Regions from separate parts of the Ensifer sp. SSB1 genome, predicted to be linked through region 3. Evidence: predicted binding sites of a transcription regulator. Region 3 holds the regulator's gene; each other region holds the start of a gene.

Region 1 (2,184 bases), on a different contig from region 3:
CACTCGCTCGATCTCATGGTCGTTGAGCGCGGGGATGATGGGCGAGACGAGAACGCCGGCGGGGATGCCCGCCTCGGCGAGGGCGCGAATCGCCTCCAGGCGCTTGGGAGGCGTCGCAGCGCGCGGCTCCATCGTTCGTGCCAGTTTGCGATCGAGCGTCGTGACCGAGATGCCGACCCGGACCAGCCCCTTCTCGGCCATCGGCGCGAGAATGTCGATGTCGCGGGTCACCATCGCCGATTTCGTGACGATCATGACCGGATGATTGGCCTCGCTGAGTACTTCCAGGATCTGGCGCATGATGCGCCATTCCTTTTCGATCGGCTGATAGGGATCTGTGTTGGTACCAATGGCGATTGGCCTGACCTTGTAATCCGGCCGCGCCAGTTCGCGCTCCAGAAGCCGCGCAGCATCTGGTTTGGCAAAGAGCTTGGCTTCGAAATCCAGGCCTGCCGAGAGGCCCATGAAGGCATGCGTCGGACGGGCGAAGCAATAGATGCAGCCGTGCTCGCATCCGCGATAGGGGTTGATCGAACGATCGAAGGAGATATCGGGAGAATCGTTCCGCGTGATCACCGTCCGCGGCTTCTCGACCTGCACTTCGGTCTTGAACGGTGGCAGGTCCTCCAGGCTTTCCCAGCCGTCGTCGAAGCTTTCCCGCGCCTGTGGCTCGAAGCGGCCTGACATGTTGAGCCCGGCACCGCGCCCGCGGCGACGGTCGATGTCGATCCGCAATCCGGTTGCGCTCATCATCGCGTCGGCGACATCTGCCGTATTGGCGGGTGCGAGCGCACCCTGCCTGATCTGAGACAGCTCGGTCATTGGAATCTCCCCGGAACCAGATTTCTGATCCCGTTTTGTTCTGACTATTTTCCTATCGCGAAAACAAGAACAATTCAAGAACAAAAAAGCAGAAGGTTTTGGTGTGGATCCAAGATGCCTCCCAGCAAGCTGCCTCCGCGGGTCTGCGGATGTAGCAATTGTAAGGGTGATGCGGTAGGACGGGCTATGCTGACGATTATCATGGAAACACGGGACAACGAATCCGAACTGGTGCAGACGCTCTCGGTGCTCGTTGCCGGCGCGGTGGAGGGCCTCGTCAGCGACGTGATCATCCTCGATCATGGCTCAAGGGATGGTTCGTCGCGCGTGGCCGAGGCCGCCGGTTGCCGCTTTTGCCTCGATTGGGATCTCGGCGATGTCGTGCGCTCGGCACGCGGCGAATGGCTGATGTTGCTCGAGCCCGGCGCGCGCCCGATCGGTCGCTGGATCGACGAGCTTGCCGAATACGTCTCGCTGAACAGGACGCCCGCGCGGTTCTCCGATTCCCGGATGCATCGCAAGCCGTTTTTCAGCCGTATGGTCCGGCGAAAGAAGCCGCTGGAAGCGGGTTTCCTGATGAACAAAAACGATGCCCTGGCGGCGGCGGCGGGCAACCGTTGCCTCGGCGACATGACGAACGTCCGGGCCGTTCGCAAGCTCCCTACCGAGCTCGTTCCGGCCTGGGTTGCCATCGAAGGCAGACCGGCGCGCCCTTGAACTCCACGCACTAAAAAGGTGCCAGTCCAGGGGACGGCACCTCAAGGCGTCTCTCAAATGACCTTGTCTGATAAAGTTCTTGCCGGGCAGCATTCTGGCTGCACGTCGTATCCCTTTGTTCTCCCCGCCCGGGGATATTGGCGGGGAGGCGTTCATACAGCCCAAAGAAAAAGGTGCGGCGGCCGATTTCGCTTGGCTGATGATCGGACGCTAACGACAGGAAAAATGGCTGTCAGTTACAAAGGTAACAGACGCGCCCGAAGAGCGATGGTTGCGCGTGGCGGGTTCCGGCTCAGCCGCGTTTCAGGTGCTCGTCGAGTCGGGGCATGATCTCGACGAAATTGCAGGGCATGTGCCGGTAGTCGAGCTGCTGCTTCAAGATGCCGTCCCAGGCGTCCCGGCAGGCCCCTGGCGATCCCGGCAGAACGAAGATGAAGGTGGCGTTGGCGACCCCGCCGGTCGCGCGCGACTGGATGGTCGAGGTGCCGATCTTTTCGTAGGAAATCTGGTGGAACACTTCGGAGAAGCCGTCCATGCGTTTTTCGAACAGCGGCTCCAGCGCCTCCGGCGTCACATCCCGGCCGGTGAAACCCGTGCCGCCGGTCGTGATCACCACGTCGATCGTCGGCTCCAGCGTCCAGGCCT
Region 2 (2,184 bases), on a different contig from region 3:
GCATAGCCGGAAGCCTCAATCAGGTCGCGGAACAGCTTCATGTTCAGCTCGTTGTCCTCAACAATCATTACCTGTTTGGGCATGTCGATCCCTTGCTGTCCATCGTCACCTTGCAAGTCGCCTCAGGACATTTAACTTGCAGAGTCGACGACTCGACCCATTTCCTCAACTTCAGAGATAGGCCGATTTGGTTGAAAAATAGGTAACTTCGGACGTAAAAACCATACGGGAACGAAGCATTGAAGAGCGCTGACGAAATCGCCATCGACATCCTTGCCTGGCTCGCCGGCGAGCCGGAGCTTCTGTCTCGTTTCCTGGCGCTGACAGGCACCGACCCTACCGCCTTGCGCAATGCCATCGCCGAACCCGGCTTCATGGGTGGCCTCATCGCTTTTCTCATGGACCACGAGCCGACGCTGATGGCATTCTGCCAGGCGACCGGCACGGCGCCGGAGGATGTCGTGCGCGCCCATGCGGCGCTGTCGGGCCATTCGGGTTTTGAGGATTGAGCGTGCCAGGCGCCGCCACAGACGAGCGCATCCGGCTTCAAGAGCGCCCGCTGATCGTCAGCGACGTCGATGAAGTCGTGCTCGAATTCATCAATCCGTTCAAAGCTTTCCTCCAAAGCTGCGGCCACGCTTTGCTGCCCCGGTCCTTTCGCCTGACCGGAAACATCGTCGATCTTGCAAACGAACAACCGTTGGCCGAGGCCGAGGTCAAGGCGCTGCTCGATTCGTTCTACGGGTCGCAGGATCGCTGGCAGACACCAGCTGAACGGGTCGCCGACACGTTGGCCGCTCTGTCGCAGGACGCGGATATCGTTTTCCTGACCGCCATGCCACCGCACCATGCCGCGGTCCGCCGTGCCCTGCTCGACCGACTTGGCCTTCCCTACCCGCTGCTTGCGTCGGAGGAACCCAAGGGACCGATCGTCCAAAAGTTGCACGGTGGTCGCACGGTTCCGCTGGTCTTCATAGATGACATTCTTCGCAACCTGCAGTCGGTCCAGCACCACGCGCCATCCTGCCTGCTGATCAACCTGATGGTTAACGCGGAGTTTCGCGCGCTCGCCCCAAAGCCGGACGCCAGCATCCGCGCCGTGGCCGACTGGCCAGAAGCGGCGGCCGCCATTCGCGCACATCTTGGAGGCTAGCCGGCGGCGATCGATCGTCGCGCAAAAGCCAGTCGCGCCGGCACGGCTCGAAGCCCACCCGGCGATTTCTGCCAACGCCAATAATTGCGGTGTGTTTTCCAACCGGGCCTCCCTTGAGACTCGCTAGCGTAGAGCGTAAGGTCGCGATGTTCAATATTTGTTCCCGATATGCCCGACAGCGCTGCTCAATCTCCAGGCTTCTGCCGCGACTGCCTCAAGGAACAGGCTGCTAGCGTACGGCGCTGCACGGCCTGCGGCAGCCCGCGCCTGCTGCGCCACAGCGAACTTTACGATCTGACCTTGGCGCATATCGATTGTGACGCCTTCTATGCTTCGATCGAGAAACGCGACGATCCGGAACTGGCCGACAAGCCGGTGATCATCGGCGGCGGCAAACGCGGCGTGGTGTCCACCGCCTGCTACATTGCCCGCATTCACGGCGTGCGCTCGGCAATGCCGATGTTCAAGGCGCTGGAAGCCTGCCCGCAAGCCGTGGTCATCAAGCCGAACATGGAGAAATATGCACGCGTCGGCCGCGAAGTGCGGACGCTGATGCAGGAGTTGACGCCGCTGGTGCAGCCGCTGTCGATCGACGAGGCCTTTCTTGAGCTCAAGGGCACCGAGCGCCTGCATCACGATCCTCCGGCACGCACGCTCGCGCGCTTCGCCCGACGCGTCGAGCAGGAGATCGGCATCACCGTGTCCGTTGGCCTCTCCTATTGCAAGTTCCTCGCCAAGGTCGCCTCCGACCTACAGAAGCCACGCGGCTTTTCCGTCATCGGTCAGGCCGAGGCACTCGAGTTCCTGAAGGAGAAACCGGTCACCATGATCTGGGGCGTCGGCAAAGCCTTTGCCGCCACGCTGGAGCGCGACGGCGTGCGCACGATCGGGCAATTGCAAACCATGGAGGAAGCCGACCTCATGCGGCGCTACGGCACCATGGGGCAGCGGCTCTTTCGCCTGTCGCGCGGGCTCGACGAGCGGGCTGTGGAAATCGACGGCGAGGCCAAGAGCGTTTCAGCAGAGACGAC
Region 3 (2,184 bases):
CGGAAGCGGTGTTTTTCCGCTTCGCGACGACTGCAACATATTGATTATATTGGTGAATATATTTGGAGGCCTCGCCCGGAATTGAACCGGGGTACAAGGATTTGCAGTCCTCTGCGTCACCACTCCGCCACGAGGCCTCACGGCTCGGATAACCGAGCGTTGGCGGGGATTTAGAATGATTGCAGAAAATCCGCAAGAGGCATTTTCGGAAAAAGCACAAAGCGAATTTGCGGTTCGGGCGCTTTCCACAGGCAGAACGTCTGGCAATGTCGATTGCTCCTGCCCAGCGTGCAGCAATGCTTCAAGAGGAGGTCGGAACGATTGCCTTCCTCAGCTTACTCCGGGTTGAGACACCTGGGAGCTTTCGCTCAGGCGTGCCACACGCCCGCACAAGCCACGTCTTCTAAATCCCCTGCGGATCTTATCGCTTCGGTGAAATCGGCAGAGGGGGAACGATGACTCCGCTGACATCAGCCGCATCGGTAGCGTCCGTCATCATCAAGCGGAGGCAATGGCTTATATGAAAACGAAACTTGTCCTGACGGCCTTGGCCCTCTTTGCTGCGACCACATTCGAGGCGCGGGCAGAGGACCTAGTTTTCAAGCTGAAGAACAACACAAATGCAGTTCTGACTAACTTCTACACGTCGCCGGTGGGCGTCAACGAGTGGGAAGACGATGTATTCGGCCGGCAGGTTCTGAACCCCGGCGAGAACATGGAGATCACCATCGCTGACGGTCGGGATGTCTGCAAGTACGACATGCGCTTCGAATTCGAAGAGGACTCGGGCCTCGATACGACCGAAGATACGCAGGACCTTTGCGAACTCGGTGAATACACGATCCACGAGTAAGCGGCGCGTTATCGGATAAACAAGAAGAGCCTCGCTACCCCAAGCGGCAGCGAGGCTCTTCAGAGCGCCGATTTTTTCTGGAGGTCAATGGTAGCGGCGGATCAGCCCAACGAGCTTGCCCTGGATCTTCACACGATCAGGCCCGAAGATCCGGGTCTCGTAGGCAGGGTTTGCGGCTTCGAGCGCGATCGACGCGCCCTTGCGACGGAAACGCTTCAGCGTCGCTTCCTCGTCATCCACGAGCGCCACGATGATATCGCCGGGGTTGGCTGTATTGCCATTTCGGATGATCACGGTGTCGCCGTCGAAGATGCCGGCTTCGATCATCGAGTCGCCCTTGACTTCGAGGGCGTAGTGTTCGCCGTTCCCGATCATATCGAGTGGAACGGTGATGTCGTGCGTGTTGTTCTGGATCGCCGAGATCGGCACACCGGCAGCGATGCGGCCCATGACCGGCACGGAAACCGATGTGTTTTCGGCCACTGGCGCCGGCTTCGGTGGTGCGGCAGGGGCTGCCGCCGGCGGCTTGCCGAGGCTTCCCTCGATCACGCTCGGCGAGAAGCCGCGACGCGGCTGCTGCTGGCTGGACGCGTAGGATTCCGGAAGCTTGATGACCTCGAGCGCGCGGGCCCGGTTCGGAAGACGGCGAATGAACCCGCGTTCTTCGAGCGCGGTAATCAGACGGTGGATGCCGGACTTCGACGCCAGGTCGAGCGCATCCTTCATTTCATCGAATGATGGCGGGACGCCCGACTCCTTCATGCGTTCGTGAATGAACAGAAGCAATTCCTGTTGCTTGCGGGTCAGCATGGCACGTCGCTCCAGAAGGCGTGAAACAAATCAAGAACAGACACTATCTGTTCCATATGTGTTCTGCAAGTGCCTAAAATTCCGTGAATTCAGTCAATTGGCGCGACTGCGCGTGCCGGTTGGTCACTTTTACGGGAGCAAAGCGGGTTTTGGTGATGATTGTTTGGTTGGAAACGACCGTATTGGACTGCGTCGAGCGAATCGCGAGCGTTCTGATGGCGAGGGTCAGGCCGGCTGCGTGGCGGCGCAGGCGTCTTCGAATTCCTTCACCGTCTCGGCGCTGTTGTCTTCGGGAAGCACCGCGTCCGCCGCATCGGTTGCCACGGGCGTGTCGCCGTCATAGACGAACGACTGGATGTAGAACGCAATGGCGCCCTTCCACACGTTGCGTCCATCAATCTGGTGGCAGGGTACGGCGCTTTCGAAGTCCGTCTGCAGTTCATCGACCGTGGCGGCACTGAGCTTGACGTCAGGCATGTTAGGCGATGCGACTATCGAAGCGAGAAGCAGGGCGGCAAGCA

The links. Region 3 encodes LexA, which represses DNA repair genes until DNA is damaged. Its sites were predicted from a motif close to TGTTCNNNNTGTGTTCNG; they were not measured.
Region 1: I8N66_RS00470 (PA0069 family radical SAM protein) is a predicted target of LexA. The motif match lies at 888-905, and genes of this name have one in related genera.
Region 2: I8N66_RS13095 (DNA polymerase IV) is a predicted target of LexA. The motif match lies at 1,301-1,318, and genes of this name have one in related genera.

What each region holds. Positions count from the first base shown of each region.
Region 1 is NZ_JAEPRP010000001.1:98,895-101,078, reverse strand. Features, by position in the region: gene I8N66_RS00470 (PA0069 family radical SAM protein) at 1-822, opposite strand, end outside; gene I8N66_RS00465 (glycosyl transferase) at 1,009-1,539, shown strand; gene moaB (molybdenum cofactor biosynthesis protein B) at 1,832-2,184, opposite strand, start outside.
Region 2 is NZ_JAEPRP010000042.1:37,858-40,041, reverse strand. Features, by position in the region: gene I8N66_RS13110 (response regulator) at 1-83, opposite strand, end outside; gene I8N66_RS13105 (DUF3572 domain-containing protein) at 240-509, shown strand; gene I8N66_RS13100 (hypothetical protein) at 512-1,153, shown strand; gene I8N66_RS13095 (DNA polymerase IV) at 1,322-2,184, shown strand, end outside.
Region 3 is NZ_JAEPRP010000040.1:21,483-23,666, reverse strand. Features, by position in the region: tRNA gene I8N66_RS12560 (tRNA-Cys) at 64-137, opposite strand; gene I8N66_RS12555 (hypothetical protein) at 521-853, shown strand; gene lexA (transcriptional repressor LexA) at 938-1,663, opposite strand; gene I8N66_RS12545 (hypothetical protein) at 1,889-2,140, opposite strand.